4 regions of the Kocuria sp. SM24M-10 genome follow, and region 2 is predicted to be linked to each of the others. Evidence: riboswitches for the same ligand, from Rfam matches in the RefSeq annotation. Region 2 holds a riboswitch; each other region holds the start of a gene.
What was found. Region 2 has a riboswitch for S-adenosylmethionine ahead of ABL57_RS03325 (methylenetetrahydrofolate reductase). Riboswitches for the same ligand answer to the same signal wherever they lie in the genome.
Positions count from the first base shown of each region.

Region 1 (3,965 bases), on a different contig from region 2:
CCGCCCAGGACCGTGCCGACCTGGTAGCCGAAGCTCACCCCGGAGTACCGCACGTGCACGGGGAACTGCTCGGCGAACCAGGCCGCCTGCGGCCCGTAGATCGCGTCGTGGACGAGGTTGATGCCGAGCACGACCACGAGCGGCAGCAGGGCGAGCGGGCCGGCGTCGAGGAAGGCGAACAGCACCCAGCCGAAGACGCCGATCGCCGCGTAGGCGGTCACCGAGACGACCTTGCGGCCCACCCGGTCGGACAGCCAGCCCCAGAAGGGGGTGGTGAACAGGCCGATGGCGGAGGCGATCATCACCGCGGTCACGCCGGAGGCGCTGTCCCCGCGCACGTCCCGCAGATAGGTCAGCATGTACACCGTCACCAGGTAGTAGACGGCGTTCTGCGCCAGGCGCAGACCGATCGTGACCAGCAGCGGGCGGCGGTGGTGGAGCAGCAGCTCCCGCAGGGGGGCGGTGGCCACGTTGCCCGAGGCCCGGTGCTCCAGGAACTCCGGGGCGTCGGCCACGCCGAGGCGGATCCACAGGCCGACCGCCACGAGCAGGGCCGAGAGCAGGAAGGGGATGCGCCAGCCGTAGGCGGCGAACTGCTCCGCGCTCATGACGTGCTGCACGACGAAGAACGCCCCGGTGGCCAGCAGCATGCCGGCCGAGGAGCCGATCTGGGTGAAGGAGCCGAAGAACCCGCGGTGCCGGGCCGGGGAGTGCTCCACGCTCAGCAGCGCGGAGCCGCCCCACTCGGCCCCGGCGGACAGGCCCTGGAGGATGCGCAGGACGACGAGCCCGACGACGGCCCACCAGCCGATCACCTCGTAGGTCGGCAGCAGGCCGATCAGGGTGGAGGCCACGCCCATGAGCAGCAGGGAGGCCACCAGCAGGGCCTTGCGGCCGATCCGGTCGCCCAGGTGGCCGGCGACGATCCCGCCCAGGGGCCGGGCGATCACCCCGACGGCGAGGGTGGCGAAGGAGGCGACGATGCCGCCGAGCTCGGTGGCCATGGGGAAGAACTGGACGTTGAAGACCAGGGCGGCGGCGGTGCCGTAGAGGTAGAAGTCGTACCACTCGATGGTGGTGCCGGCGAAGGCCGAGGCCAGGACGCGCTTCTTGCCGTGGACGACGCTCGTGCGTCCCGCGGCGGCCGCGGTCGGGGCCGGGATCGTGGTCGGGGGCGGGGTGGGCATGCGTCAGGCTCCTGGGGTTCGGTCGGCGTCGGTCCCGGCACCGGTCCTGGCGTCGCCGATGGCGTTCAGGCCCTCCGGCAGGGTGCCGTTGATGAGGTAGTCGCCGAGGGCGCGGGCGCGGAAGGCGATCGGGTTGTGGGTGGCCACGGTCTGGGCGTTGCGCCAGTGCCGGTCCAGGCCCTTGGCGGTGGACGTGGCGGAGGCGCCCACGGTGAGGAACAGGTCCTGGGCCGCGCCGAGGGCCAGCTCCGGCACGGTGACCTGGGCGTGCTCCACGGCGATCTCGGACCCGTGCAGCGCCGCCGGGAGGGCGCCGGTGAAGTCCGGCCGGTCGGCGCCGGTGGTGACGGCGGCGGCGATCCCGGCGTCCAGGGCGCGGGCGGCGTGCAGCACGGTGGCCTCGGCGGCGAAGGCCTTGGCGGAGATCCGGCCGGTGGCCTCCTGGATCAGCGGGTCCTCGCGGAACGGCAGGCCGAGCCCGGTGTTGAAGGTCCGCCGGCGGCCGGCGATGGTCTCCACGGCGTCCCGCCGGGCGGCGCGGGCGACGCCGGCCAGCACGGCCAGCAGCACGAGCTGGAAGAAGGCGGCCTCGTGGACGGCCTCCGCGCTGCCGGCGGCGCGGTCCAGCACGGCGTCGTCCGGGACGCGCACGCGGTCGAAGACCGCGGTGCCGGTGCCGGTGAGCTTCTGCCCGAAACCGTCCCAGTCGTCCTCGAGGGTGACCCCCTGGGCGTCCGTGGCGACGACGGCGAAGCGGCGTCCGTCCCGGCCGTCGAGGGCGGCCGAGACGCGGGTGTAGTCGCAGAAGACGGAGCCGGTGGCGTAGAACTTCCGGCCGGTGATCTCCCACCCCTCGGCGGTGCGGCGCAGCACGGTGTTCAGGGTGCCGAGCGCGTTGCCGCCCTTCTCCGTGGAGGCGTTGCCCACGGTGGCCCCGGCCAGCACCCGCGGATACCAGACGTCCTGGAGCTCCCGGGGCAGGAAGCGCAGGGACTCCACGAAGCCGGCGTGGGAGCGATAGAGGTGGGCGATGTTGGAGTCGGCCTCGGCCAGGTCGACCAGCAGCCGGGTGAAGTCCTCGATGCTGACCCCGGGACCGCCGTGGGCCGCCGGGACGCGCAGGGCGCCGAACCCGGCCCGGTCCAGCCGGCGCACCTCCTCGTAGGGCAGCGCGCGGCGGAGGTCCCGGTCCAGGGAGCCGGCGGCGATCTCCGTGAACAGCGGCCCGAAGCGCTCCTTCAGCCCGGCGTAGTCCACCGGCAGGCCGGCGGGGTCCGTGCCGACGCCGGGACGGGTGGGAGTCCTCTCGGCCGTGGTGCGGGTCATGCGGTGGTCCTCTCGGTCGCACCGAGGAGGGCCGGCCGTGCGGTCACGCCAGGGGCGGGCCCGGTGGCGGCAGCGCGGGGGCCGACGTCACGGAGCGACTGCAGATCCGGGATCTCCATCGGTTCTGGCCTTAGCACCCTGACCCCTGCGAAGGACGGGTTGCTGCGGCGTCGTCGAGCCAGATCTCTCGGCCGCTCTGAATGGGACGGATGACATCGCACCAGACCGCCGGGGTGCTGAGCCACCCGATGACGGCCGCATGTCGTCGGATGTCATGCTGACGTCACAGACGGTCATGTCGTCCCGGGTGGTGTAGGAATCCGCCGCGGGACCCCGCCCGGCCGGAGGAGGGGAGCGCCGCGCACCCGCTCAGTATCGCGGCCGGCCCGGCTCCACCTGCTCCGCCCAGGCGAGCACCCCGCCCTCGAGGTGGCGGATCCGCTCCTCCCGCCCGGCGTAGAACGGGCGCAGCGCGGCCAGGGCGGTCGCCGAGCGGGCGCCGGCCTTGCAGTGCAGCACGAGGTCCGCGCCGCGCGCCTCCGGCGGCAGGGCGTCCGGCCCCCGGTCCAGCAGCTCCTGGAGCGGCACGGCCACGGCGCCGGGGATCGCCAGGAGCTGCCGTTCCCAGTCCTCCCGCACGTCGACCAGCACGAAGGCCGTCTCTCCGCGCGCCCGCCGCTCCAGCAGCCGGGCCAGCTCGCCCGCCGCGACCGTCTCGGCGGGCTCCGCGCCGCCGGCCGGCGGACGGACGGCCACGGGCTCGGCGACGGCGGTGACCGGGGCGGCGTCCGGGTCCGGGTCCAGGCCCATCTCGCGCCAGGTCATCGCCAGGGCGTCGTGCAGCAGCACCCGCCCGAGCAGGGGCTCGCCGGTGCCGGTGATCAGCTTGACCGCCTCCGTGACCATCACCGCGCCCACGGTGGCGGGGAGCATGCCGAAGACCCCGCCCTCGGCGCAGCTGGGCACCTCCCCGTCCGGCGGCGCCTCGGGGTAGAGGTCCCGGTAGGTGGGCCCGTGGCCGGCCCAGAAGACGCTGACCTGCCCCTCGAAGCGCAGGATGGAGCCCCACACGCAGGGGATCCCGGTCAGGGCGGCGGCGTCGCTGACCACGTAGCGGGTCGCGAAGTTGTCCGCGCCGTCGAGGACGAGGTCGTACTGCCCGAGGATCCGCACGGCGTTGTCCGCCGTGAGCCGGCAGGGATGGGTGCGGACCCGCACGAGCGGGTTCAGGGCGGTCACGGCCTCCGCGGCGGACTCCGCCTTGGGCCGGCCGACGTCGGCGGTGCGGTGCACCACCTGGCGCTGCAGGTTGGAGACCGCCACGACGTCGTCGTCGACGATCCCCAGCGTTCCCACGCCGGCCGCGGCGAGGTACTGCAGGGCCGGGGCGCCCAGTCCGCCCGCGCCGACCACGAGCACCCGGGCGCTGCCGAGCCGGCGCTGGCCGAGCGG
Region 1 is NZ_LDNX01000131.1:12,165-16,129, reverse strand. Features, by position in the region: gene ABL57_RS15695 (MFS transporter) at 1-1,187, opposite strand, end outside; gene ABL57_RS15690 (acyl-CoA dehydrogenase family protein) at 1,191-2,513, opposite strand; SAM riboswitch class I at 2,626-2,720, opposite strand; gene moeB (molybdopterin-synthase adenylyltransferase MoeB) at 2,883-3,965, opposite strand, start outside.
Region 1: linked by a shared signal. The riboswitch ahead of ABL57_RS15690 (acyl-CoA dehydrogenase family protein) and the one ahead of ABL57_RS03325 (methylenetetrahydrofolate reductase) in region 2 are both predicted to bind S-adenosylmethionine.

Region 2 (3,965 bases):
CGTCCCGGGGCCGATCTCGGGGACCAGGTAGTGGTAGTTGGTGTCGAACCACTTGGTCAGCTCCAGCGGTGCCCGCCCGGCGTCGCCGCGGGCCAGCACGAAGCCGGCGTCCAGGTCCAGGCGCCCGTCCGCCCCGGCCAGGTCCGCGAAGCGGGACGGGACCGCCCCGAGGGCCACGGTGGTGTCGAGGACCTGGTCGTAGAGGGGGAAGGCCGCGGGCAGGGACGCGTCCTGCGCGCCCAGGCCCAGCTCCACCAGCCGGCGGTAGGTGGCCAGCTGCAGCTCGCCCGCGGCCGCCTCGAGCTCCTCGCGGGTCGAGCGCCCGGCCCAGTAGGCCTCGAGGGCCTGCTTCAGCTCGCGGCGCCGGCCGATCCGGGGGTAGCCGGTGATGGTGGCGGCGGGGAAGGGGACGGCAGAGGTGGTCGTGCTCATGGGTGTGCTCCTCGGCAGGTCTGGGAAGAGGTTCGGGAAGAGGTGCGGGCAGAGATCGGGGAAGAGGTGCGGGACGGCGGCCGGGCCGGGCGGCGTCCCTCGCCGCTCAGGCGGGCAGCAGGTCCGGCAGGGCCGCCGGCTGGTGGGGCACGCGCGGCAGGTCCACGCGCTCCAGCAGGTCCAGGGCGGCCCGGTGCTCGTTGAAGGTGTAGAGGTGCAGCCCGGGCGCCCCGGCGTCGAGGGCCGCGCGGGCGAGGCGGGTCGCGAAGGCCACGCCCGCCCGGTGCCGCTCCGCGGGGCCGGCGGCCTCATCCAGGGCCGCGGCCAGGCCCGGGTGGGGCCGGAGCCCGGCGAGCCGGCAGAGCGTGGCCAGCCGCCGCGGCTCCGTGACCGGCATGATGCCCGGCACGATCGGGATCGTCACCCCGGCGGCCCGGGCGGAGGCCACGAGGCGCTCGTAGCGCTGCGGGCGGAAGTAGACCTGCGTGATCGCGAAGTCGGCCCCGGCGCGCTGCTTGGCCAGCAGCACCTCGATGTCGTGGCGGAAGGACGGCGACTCGGGGTGCCGGGTCGGGTAGGCGGCCACGCCCACGGCGAGCCGTCCGCCGGCGAGGGACGCGGTGCGGCGCTGCTCGACCTCGCGCACCAGCTCCACCAGGTCCCCTGCGTGGGCCAGCTCGCCGGGCTCGGTGCCCGGCTCCAGGTCACCGCGCAGGGCCAGGACGCCCCGGACCCCGCGGTGGAGCAGGGAGGCGACGGTCTCCTCCAGCTCGGCCCGCGTGCTGCCCACGCACGTGAGGTGCGCCACGGGCCGCAGGCCGGTGCGGGCCAGGAGGTGGTCCAGCAGCGCCAGCGACCCGGCCCGCCGCGGGGCATCCCCGCTGTACGTCACGGCGACGTGGTCGGGGCGGGTGGGCTCGAGCTCCTCGATGGTCCGCAGCAGCGTCTCGGCGCTCGCCGCGCAGCGCGGTGGATAGAGCTCGTAGGACAGCGACGGCGGTGGTGCCGTCCGGTCGGGTGGTCGTCTCACAGAACCTCCTGGGGTCACCCCGAGGGAGGGCGCCGGCCGTCCCGGGGCGGACCCGGGAGGCTGCGGCAGCTCCATCGGTCCTGGCGGGAGCACCGTTCCGCGGCCCCGTGGGGCTGCGGATGGTTGCTGCGGCGTCGACGAGCCAGGTCTCTCGGCCGCTCTGGATAGATGCAGGACCCATTCCAGCGGGTGCCCCGGGCGGGTGCCAAGTCCGGCGGCGCAGAAAACGCCGGTGCGTCGACTGTGACGGCGGGCGCGTCACGCGGCGCAACATCGACACCGGGCGTCGCGGCACCTGCGCGGCGCCACGGTCCCGCCTGGCTCGCACAGCGGCCGCACCCGGCCATAATGATGGTGCTCCCGCCGCTGCAACCCCAGGAACGAGACCTCATGGCCAGTCCCCTCCACATCGTGGCGGTCGTGCCGTGCCACAACGAGGAGGCCGCGATCGCGAAGGTCGTCACCGACCTGCACGCCACGATTCCCGGCATCGAGGTCCACGTCTACGACAACTGCTCGACCGACGGCACCGCCGAGGCGGCCCGGAGGGCCGGCGCGAGCGTGCGGCGCGAGGAGGAGAAGGGGAAGGGCAACGTGGTACGGCGGGCCTTCGCGGACCTGGAGGCCGACGTCTACCTGCTCATCGACGGCGACGACACCTACGACGTCGCCGATGCGCCCCGGATGATCGCGACCTTGCTGGCGGGCCCCTACGACCACGTGCTCGGGGTGCGCCGCCAGATCAGCGGCACCGCCTACCGGGCCGGCCACGAGTCCGGCAACCGGTTCTTCAACACCCTCGTCACCTTCGCCTTCCGCCGGCAGGTCACCGACATGCTCAGCGGCTACCGGGTCTTCTCGCGACGTTTCGTGAAATCCTTCCCCGCGCTGTCCCGGGAGTTCGAGATCGAGACCGAACTGACGGTGCACTCCGTCAACGCCCGTGTGCCGCAGACCGAGGTCGAGGTCGGCTTCCGGGACCGGGCCGACGGCAGCGAGAGCAAGCTGCGGACCTACCACGACGGTTTCCGGATCCTCGGAATCTTCGTCCAGCTGCTCTTCCACGAGCGGCCCTTCCTCGTCGCCGGTGCCGCCTCGTTCGTCCTGTTCGTGCTCGGCCTGGTGCTGGGCCTGCCCGTGGTGGTGGAGTTCGCCGGCACCGGACTGGTGCCCCGCTTTCCGACGGCGTTCCTGGCCGCCTCCCTCGTGGTCCTGGCCGGGGTGTTCCTGCTGATGGGGGTCCTGCTGCATGGTCAGGCGAAGATCCGGCGGGAGACCTCCCGGCTGTTCTACCTGCGCCTGCCGGCTCCGCCTTGGAGCGGAGGCGCCGCGGCGGACCACCCCGTGCCTCCCACCGCGCAGAGGCGCCGGTGGGCTCGGTGACCGCGGCGGGCACCGGCGGGCGCCTCACCCCGCTGCGCCCCTGGCTCCAGGGCCTGGGCATGCTCCTGGTCCTGCAGTTCGCCCTGTTCGGGCTGCTGGTGGTGGGCCAGGCCGTGCCGGATCGACCGATCGTCGAGAACCTCCTCGCGGCGGTCGAGGACGGCACCTATGGCCCGCATGACGTGGTCGACCGGATGGGCACGCCGGCCGACACCTTCACCGAGTGCGTGGTGGCGGGCACGGGACTGGGCGCGTCCCCGGAGGAGTCGGCGTTCAACCGGGCCATTCGGATGCCCCGGATCGCCACCTGCGGCGGCGGCCCGGAGGACCTCCGGGCCATCTCCGAGGGAGCCGTGCTCGAGGGCAACGACTACTTCAAGTACTGGGCCGGCTACACCGTGCTGACCCGCCCCGTCCTGGCCGTGGCAGGGCTGGAGGGACTGCGGATCGTCTCGGGCACCCTGATGGTGGTCGCCCTGGCCGGGGCGTTCCTCGCGCTGCGCGCCCGCACCTCCACCACCGTGGGCTTGGCCCTGGTGCTTCCGTACGTCGCAGGGACGAACCTGCTGTCCACCCCCTCGAGCTCCTTCAGCCAGTCGATCTCCATCGCCTTCATCTTCCTGTCCGTGATCCTCTCCGTCCTCGGGGCCGGCCGTTCACCCCACCTGGGTTGCGCGGGCGCCGCCCTGGGCGCGGCGCTGTTCTGCTTCGTGGACCTCCTGACCACCCCCGCCGTGCCATGGGCAATGTCCGCCTTCACCGTGGGCGCCGCGACGTGGTTCCACCGCCGCGCGCTCGGTGCGACCTTCCGGGCGGTGCTCCTGGCCGGCGCGGTCTGGCCGGTGGCCTTCGCCGTCACCTGGGCTGCCCGGTGGGTGATCGCCGGCGCCTTCCTCGGTGTCCCGGCCACCGTGGAGGTGGTCCGGAGGAACGTCGGGAACCGGACCGGCGGGGACCACCCGGGGGTCTCCGAGGCGTTCGGCGCGGGACTGCGCACCAACATCCGCTACTGGTGGGACATGGTGCCCACCGCGGAGCTCGTGCTGGGCTCCTGTGTGCTGGCGACGGCGGGGGGCCTGGTGCTTGCGCTGCGGCGGGGCGGGCCTCCTCGGTGGGCGGT
Region 2 is NZ_LDNX01000028.1:6,774-10,738, reverse strand. Features, by position in the region: gene metE (5-methyltetrahydropteroyltriglutamate--homocysteine S-methyltransferase) at 1-432, opposite strand, end outside; gene ABL57_RS03325 (methylenetetrahydrofolate reductase) at 539-1,462, opposite strand; SAM riboswitch class I at 1,531-1,633, opposite strand; gene ABL57_RS03320 (glycosyltransferase) at 1,853-2,845, shown strand; gene ABL57_RS03315 (hypothetical protein) at 2,833-3,965, shown strand, end outside.

Region 3 (3,965 bases), on a different contig from region 2:
CCCTCGCCCCCTCCTCCTCGGCGGTGGCGCAGCTCACCGCGCACGGGGTGCGCGACGTGCACCTGTGGCGGCGCGGCGTGGACACCGCCCGCTTCTGCCCGCGGCACCGCGACGAGCGGTGGCGGGCGGAGGTCGCGGGCGGCCGCCGGATCGTGGGCTACGTGGGCCGGATCGCCCCGGAGAAGCAGGTCGAGGACCTCGCCGCGGTCGCGGACCTGCCCGGCACCCGCCTCGTCGTGGTGGGGTCGGGGCCGGAGGAGGAGGCGCTGCGGCGCCGCCTGCCGGACGCGCACTTCACGGGTCGCCGCTCCGGGGCCGAGCTCGCCCGCATCATGGCCTCCCTCGACGTGTTCGTGCACCCGGGCGAGTTCGAGACCTTCTGCCAGACCGTGCAGGAGGCCATGGCCTCGGGGGTGCCGGTGGTGGCCACGGGCCGGGGTGGTCCGGTGGACCTCGTCGACTCCTCCCGCACCGGCTGGCTCTACCCGCCGGGGGACCTCGCGGCGCTGCGCGGGCACGTGGCCGACCTGCTCGGCGACGAGGCCAAGCGGGCCGCCTTCGGGGCCGCCGCGCACGCCGCCGTGCAGGGCCGGACCTGGGACGTGCTGGTCGGGCAGCTGCTGGAGCACTACGACCGTGCCGTGGCCCTGGGCGCCCGCGGCCCGCGCCACCGCCGGACCGTCTGAGGCCTATCCCCGGGCGGGGACCGCGTCCAGCACGGGCACGCCCGTGCCGGCGTACCGTCGGGGCTCGGCGCTGAGCACCGTCAGCCCGTGCACCAGGGCGGTGGCCGCGGTCAGACCGGCCACCGGGTCGGCCGTCCCCGCGGCGCCGAGAGCGCCCCACGCCCGGCTCACCGCGGCGTCCACGGGGAGCACACGGTCCGGGAAGCGCGCTTCCAGCTGCTCGGTCCACGGCGTCTCGTCGGGCCGGTCCGACAGCAGCTCCCCCAGCACCAGGGCGGACAGGAACAGCCGCCGGTGGCCGTGCCGGCGCAGGGCGGCGGTCAGCTCGGGCGCGCGCTCCGGGGTGCGCACCCCGAGCAGCACGGAGCGGTCCAGGAGCAGGTCCATGGCGTGGATCCTCCCCCGGTCGTCAGGCCGCGGCGGCGAGGCGGCCGCGGACGGGCGCCAGCAGGAAGTCCACGAACTCCGTGCGCGCCTGAACCACCCGGGCGTAGTCGTCGATGCTCATCGCCGCGCAGCCGAGCACGGCCGGAGCCTCGGGAACGGGGGCGGGCCCACCCGGGCGGGCGGCGACGACGGTGGGAAGGGCGTCTGACATGACCAGGATCCTTCGGGCGCTCTTGCTCGCAGCGGGTGCCGCCACGGCGGCGATGCGAGCCGCTTCGTCATCCGAACCACCCGTGAACATGGGGTTGGTGCCCGGTCTAGTCGGAGCTTGGCGACCGGATCTCTTGAAGCTGCCCCCATTCAACCACATCCTCCCCGCCGGGTCCCGCCCGGCCGGTGGGGCCGGGCGTGTGAGCCGACCTTCCCCGTCCCGTCACCGCGGCGACACCTCGCCGACACATCGTTGCGCTGGAATGGGCTTCGAGCACCCGGGCGGCCCCCGACATTGCGGCCGACATCACGGTTCGGTCACACAAGTCATGGCCGTCTTGCCGGTCTGTCGGAGGCGCGGGGTAGCCTGGATCTGCTTTTCGAGATGCGGCATCCGCGTGCTCGACGGAGGGCGCACCGCCTTCCGGAGGGACCGCGGAGGGGCTCCGACCCGCTGTGCGCCAACCCGATGTTCCCGGGTGGATCGGATGACGAAGCGGCGGGCAACGGCATCGGATGCCCGCAAGAACGTCAGGAGAAAACATGACCATGTCCGAAGAAAGAACCACTTCCACCACCGATCAGCGGGAGGAATGGGTCGACGTCACCGTCACCGCCCTCCCCGATCTGCACCTCGTCCGGATCACCTCGACGGACGGCGACGTGCAGGAGTACCTCAGCGCGGAGGCCGACGACCTCGCCGCCGCGGCCGAGCACACGGCGGGCACCGCGCAATGGTGCGCCAAGTACCGCCAGCTCCTCGTCCCCGGCGCCCTGGCCGCGACCGGGCGGCACCCGTTCTTCAAGCTCCACCCCGCGTCCCTCCCGCTGTCGGCGTAGCCGGCGGGCCGGACACGACGAAGGCCGCAGCCCGATGGGCTGCGGCCTTCGTCGTGCGGTCGGCGCCACGGCGCCGGACGTCCGGGAGCCGCCGTCGCGCGTGCGGCGCCGTGGCGCTCGGCGGAGCGGCTCCCGCGGCGCGGCGGCTCACTCCAGGCCGTAGTCCCCGGCCGAGCCCCAGCCCTCCCCCGCCTCGTCGGCGGAGCCGTCCAGCTCCCACTCGCAGACCTCGAGCTCGAAGGGCACGGAGACGTCGAGCTCGGCGTCGGAGACGCGGTTCACCACGAAGGGGTCCTCCTCGTCCGGCGGACGGGACGGGACGGGTCCGGTCATGCGAGCTCCTCCCGGTCGGCGACGGCACGAGATCCGACGGCACGACATCCGGCGGCGCGGCCCCCACCGGCGCCGCGTGCGAGAGTCCGCAGGCTGTTGCCGGCGGAACGACAGAACCGCCGCCGGGCGCAGGCCCGGCGGCGGTTCTGGACGATCAACGGACCCGTGAGCCCTTCGAGGAGAACGTCAGGAGATGACGGTGATGTTCGCGGCCTGGGGGCCCTTGGGGCCGTCCTGGGTCTCGAACTCGACGCGGTCGTTCTCGTTCAGGGAGCGGAAGCCGCCCGAGTTGATCGCGGAGAAGTGGGCGAAGACGTCCTTGGAGCCGTCCTCGGGGGTGATGAAGCCGAAGCCCTTGTCAGCGTTGAACCACTTGACGATACCGGTAGTCATGGTGAGACCTGATCTTTCGTGAGATGAACGTTTCCCGACGTTCGAGAAACACAAGAGTTGTGATGCGTGGAAAACGTCTTCTCAGAAAAACTGCTGCACCCGGATGGGCCGAACTGCTTGAAATACAAAAACGACAACCTCAACAACTTCGCTCCACTGTACACGAGTTCCGGCGCCCCGCCACCCCGGTGCGGGGCGCCGGACGCGGCCGCCGGCTCCGGCCGGCGGCATGCCGCTCAGCCCGCGAGCAGCTCGTCGGCGATCGCGCGCACCCGCGCCCGCTCCTGCGGGTCCGGGGGGAAGACGTCGGCGGCGTCGGCGAACCACACGCCGTCGGCCAGCAGCCGCACGGCCAGCAGACGGGTGCGCTGCTCGACGGGCAGGTCGTCGGGGAGGTCCACCCAGGGGGCGATCCGCTCCACCCAGTGCTTCTTCAGCTTGGCCCGCAGCCGCTGGTCGGTGAGCATCACGAGGTCGGTCTCGTCCACCTCCCCGGACAGGCACCAGTCCAGGTAGGCGCGCACGCGCTCCTCTGCGGGCACCTGCTCCGGCGGGGCGGACAGGCGCCGGGCCATCTCCGCGTCCCAGCCGTCCAGCACCCGGTCCACCAGGGCGAACATGAGCGCCTCCTTGGTCCGGAAGTGGTACATCACCCCCGGCTTGCTCAGCCCCACCCTGCGGGCGGTCGACTCCAGGGACACCGTGCCGCCGCTGCGCACGAGTTCGAGGGCGCCGTTCAGGATGCGGTCGCGGCTGGAGGAGTTCATGCAGCCCATTTTACCAACCGGAAGGTTGGTGACACCATGTGACGCAGGCCGCTGTCCCGTCCAGGCGGAACACCGGCCGTCGCGGGGACGACGACGTCCCGCTCCCGCCCGGTCCGCCCGGACCGGTGTGCGGGCGACCCCACGAGATCCGGACCACCCTTCTCAGGAGGACCCGACATGACCGCTGCCCCGTCCACATCCGCCCCCGAGAGCGAGGGTCCGCCGGGTGCGCGGACCCACCCCAAGGTCAACCGCGCCGTCTTCGCCGGCTCCGGCGTGAGCATCGTCCTGTTCTCCCTCTGGGCGATCCTGGCCCCCGCGCAGGCCTCCACGGTGATCGGTGCCGTGG
Region 3 is NZ_LDNX01000157.1:22,403-26,367, reverse strand. Features, by position in the region: gene ABL57_RS18665 (glycosyltransferase family 1 protein) at 1-686, shown strand, start outside; gene ABL57_RS18660 (PIN domain-containing protein) at 690-1,073, opposite strand; gene ABL57_RS18655 (hypothetical protein) at 1,096-1,284, opposite strand; SAM riboswitch class IV at 1,298-1,423, opposite strand; SAM riboswitch class IV at 1,705-1,818, shown strand; gene ABL57_RS18650 (hypothetical protein) at 1,827-2,123, shown strand; gene ABL57_RS18645 (hypothetical protein) at 2,271-2,456, opposite strand; gene ABL57_RS18640 (cold-shock protein) at 2,643-2,849, opposite strand; gene ABL57_RS18635 (TetR/AcrR family transcriptional regulator) at 3,086-3,616, opposite strand; gene betT (choline BCCT transporter BetT) at 3,794-3,965, shown strand, end outside.
Region 3: linked by a shared signal. The riboswitch ahead of ABL57_RS18650 (hypothetical protein) and the one ahead of ABL57_RS03325 (methylenetetrahydrofolate reductase) in region 2 are both predicted to bind S-adenosylmethionine.

Region 4 (3,965 bases), on a different contig from region 2:
TTCTCCTGGTGGCGTTCCATGCGCAGGCTCAGGGTCTTGAGCCCGCGGGCGGCCAGGTAGCTGTCCTGGGGCCCGGCCACGGCGCCTGCGGCGAACTGCTGAAAGCCGACCGTCTCGGCGAGCGGGGCGCCGCGCCAGGCGGCGGTCCCGACGACCACGGCCCCGCCGAGGACGTCGGAGTGCCCGCCGATGTACTTGGTGGTGGAGTGCACCACGGCGTGGGCCCCCAGGAGCAGCGGGTTCTGCAGGTACGGGGAGGCGAAGGTGTTGTCCACCACGAGCAGCGCGCCCGCCTCCCGGGCCAGCTCCGCCCAGGCCGCGACGTCGGCGATGCCGAGCAGCGGGTTGGAGGGCGTCTCCAGCCACAGCACCGCGGTGTCCCCGGGGCGGACCGCGGCGCGGACGGCGTCGAGATCGGTGATCTCCACGGGGGTGTGGCCGATCCCCCACGGGGCGAGCACCCGGATGATCAGCCGGTTGGTGCCGCCGTAGCCGTCGGCGCCGAGCACCACGTGCTCGCCCGGGCGCAGCACCGCCCGCAGCAGCGCGTCCTCGGCGGCGATCCCGGAGGCGAAGGCGAACGCGCGCTCGCCGTGCTCCAGGGCCGCGAGCTGCTCCTCGAAGCCGTTGCGGGTGGGGTTGGAGCCGCGGCTGTACTCGTGGCCGGCGCGCAGGACGTTGATCCCGTCCTGGGCGAAGGTGGAGGTCTGGTAGACCGGCGGGATGACGGCCCCGGTCAGGGGGTCGGGCTGCTGGCCGGCGTGGACGGCGGTGGTGGTGAAGCCGCGGCGGCGGGTGGTGACGGTCTGGCTCATGGTGGGGCTCACTTCCGGAGGGTCGAAACGGTCTCGAGCACGGCGTCGAGGGCCTGGCCGAGGTCGGCCACGAGGTCCTGGGGCGCCTCGAGGCCGATCGAGAGCCGGACGGTGGTCTCGGCGATCCCGCCGGCCCGGCGCTGCTCGGGCGTGAGCCGGCAGTGGGTCATCGCGGCCGGGTGGGCCACGAGGCTGCGGGTGTCGCCGATGTTGGCGACCAGCTTGAACAGTCGCAGCCCGTCGATGAAGGGGCCCACGGCGGCGTCCGGGGCCGCGAGGTCGAAGGAGAACACGGAGCCGGTGCCGTGGGGGAAGTCCCGGGCCGCGATCCCGGCCCCGGGGTCCCCCGGCAGCCCGGGGTGGTGCACGCGCTCGACGGCGGGGTGGCCGGCGAGGAACTCGGCCACGGTCAGCGCCGAGGCCGTGTGCCGGGCCACCCGCAGGTCGAGGGTCTCGGTGCCCTGCAGGATCTGGCTGGCGTTGAACGGGGACAGCGTGGTGCCGAGGTCGTGCACGTACTTGGCCCGGACCAGGTGCAGGTAGGGGCTGGCGCCGGCGCACTTGTCGAGCAGGCTCTGCCCGCCCCAGCGGGCGCGGGCGCGGGTGAACTGGGGCCACCGCGCAGGCTCGGCGGACCAGTCGAACGTCCCGCCGTCCACGACCGCCCCGGCGAGGGCGTTGCCGTGGCCGCCGAGGAACTTGGTGGCCGAGTGCACCACGATGTCCGCGCCCTTCTCCAGCGGCCGGTACAGCGCCGGGGAGGCGAGGGTGTTGTCGACGACGACGGGCACCCGCGCCGCCCGGGCGACGTCGGCGATCCCGGGCAGGTCCGGCAGCGTGGCCAGCGGGTTGCCGATGGACTCGAGCAGGAAGGCCCGGGTGTCGGGGCGCACGGCCGCGGCCCAGGCGCCGGGTGCGGTGGGGTCCACGAAGTCGACCTCGACGCCGTGGTCGGCCAGCGAGTCGGTGAGCAGGTCCACGGTCCCGCCGTAGAGCTTCTCGGAGGCGACCAGGTGCTTGTCCTCCCCCTGGCCCAGCAGGGCCAGCAGGGCCACGGCCACCGCGGACTGCCCGGAGCCGGTGGCCACGGCGCCCGCCCCGCCCTCGAGGTCGCTGATCCGCTGCTCGAGCACGGCGACCGTGGGGTTGCCGGTGCGGGTGTAGGTGAAGCCGGCGCGGGTCTGGGCGAACATCTGCCGGGCGGCCTCGTAGTCCGGGAACTCGAAGGCGGCGCTCTGGTAGATCGGCACCGTGAGGGTGCGCTGCCCGGGGTCGTGGTCGGCGCCGGCGTGGATCTGCCGGGTCGAGAGGTCGTGATCGGTCACGGGGAGGGACATGGCGCGGCTCCTGTGCACGTGCTCTTACCCGCACCGGTCACCCGCTGCGGGGCAGCGGGGATGCAGGCCGCTTCCTCATCCGAACCACCCGATGAGCATGGGGTTGGTGCGCGACCCAGTCGGAGCTTGGCAGTCGCGTCTCGTGAAGCTGGGACCACACTATGCGCGGGGCGGGCCGGCGCCGTTCCGCGACCCAAGATGACGTCCGTGACGGATCGTGACGCCGCTCGTGACGCCCCCGGTGGCGCCCTCTGTGAGCCCCGGCGCTCCCGGCGCCCCGGCGGGTCACGCCCGGGTGTCGATGTCCTCGAAGATCAGGAACGTCTGGGTGTCCACCACGCCGGGCAGTTGCTGGATGTGCTCGAAGATCACCTGCCGCAGGTGCACCGTGTCCACGGCGCGCACCAGCAGCATGACGTCGAAGTTGCCGCCCACCAGGGCGATGTGGTGCACGGCCGGGATGGCCCGCAGCTGCGCGCACAGCTCCCGCCAGGTGTTCTGCTGGAGCTTCAGCGTCACATAGGCCGAGGCCTGCAGCCCGGCGCGCACCGGGTCGATCACGGTGCTGAAGCGCAGGATCACCCCCTCGTCGCGCAGCCGGTTGATGCGGGCGTAGGCGTGGGCGCGGGAGACGTGCACGGCCGCGGCGATCGCGGTCACCGACTGCCGGGCGTCCCGGGAGAGCTCGGCGAGGATCTTCCGGTCGGTCTCGTCCAGCGGGACGGGGGTCGAGGGCACGGCGGGGCTCCTTCGGGGCGGGACGGGAGGGCGGGCAGCGGCGTCGGACGAATGCGTGTGCGCCACGCCACAGTAGAACATTTCGTCCACGAGGACAGCACCGATGCCCGCAGGATTCTGGACTTTCCCGCACCCCTGGATACGAACCGTCGGTTCTTCTCATACTGGGCGGACAGAACTTCAGCGGCCTTCCTGCCTCCCCGCGTCCGCACCAGGACCGGGGACCGACCGAGGGGACACCATGAGCCAGACCGTCGAGACCCCCGAGGACCCGATCCTCCGGGCCTCCCAGACCTTCGGCATCACGCCGGAGCAGTACATGCTCCCGGCGCGCGGCGAGATCCGGATGGTGGACCCCACCGGCCGGCTGCTGCCGGCCGAGGAGCAGGGCACCGAGCCCGGCCACGAGTACCCGCTGCCCGCGGGGGACGTGCTGCTGGGCGCCTACGAGAAGCTGGTGGTCGGCCGCCGGGTCAACGACCAGAACTCCGCGCTGGTGCGCCAGGGCCGGATGGCCGTCTATCCCTCCAGCCACGGGCAGGAGGCCTGCCAGGTGGCGGCGGCCCTGTGCCTGCGGGAGGGCGACTGGCTGTTCCCCACCTACCGGGACACCGTGGCCGTGATGACCAAGGGCGTGCGGCCCATGGACGTGATGTCGATCTTCCGCGGCGAGTGGCACGGCGGCTACGACCCCCACGAGCACCACGTCGGCATCCAGTCGACCCCGCTGACCACCCAGCTGCTGCACGCGGTGGGCGTGGCCCACGCCGCGAAGCTGCGCGGTGAGGACACCGTGGTCCTGGCCATGTGCGGCGACGGCGCCACGAGCGAGGGCGACTTCCACGAGGCCCTCAACTTCGCCGCCGTGTTCAAGCTGCCGGTCGTGTTCTTCGTGCAGAACAACGGCTACGCGATCTCCGTGCCCCTGTCCCAGCAGTCGGCCGCCCCGAGCCTCGCCCACAAGGCGGTCGGCTACGGCATGGCCGGGGAGCGGGTGGACGGCAACGACCTGGTGGCCCTGCTCGCCACGCTGGGCCGCGCCGTGGACCTGGCGCGCTCGGAGTCCGAGCCCCTC
Region 4 is NZ_LDNX01000117.1:1,319-5,283, forward strand. Features, by position in the region: gene ABL57_RS13160 (cystathionine gamma-synthase) at 1-815, opposite strand, end outside; gene ABL57_RS13165 (O-acetylhomoserine aminocarboxypropyltransferase/cysteine synthase family protein) at 824-2,152, opposite strand; SAM riboswitch class IV at 2,168-2,300, opposite strand; gene ABL57_RS13170 (Lrp/AsnC family transcriptional regulator) at 2,438-2,890, opposite strand; gene ABL57_RS13175 (thiamine pyrophosphate-dependent enzyme) at 3,132-3,965, shown strand, end outside.
Region 4: linked by a shared signal. The riboswitch ahead of ABL57_RS13165 (O-acetylhomoserine aminocarboxypropyltransferase/cysteine synthase family protein) and the one ahead of ABL57_RS03325 (methylenetetrahydrofolate reductase) in region 2 are both predicted to bind S-adenosylmethionine.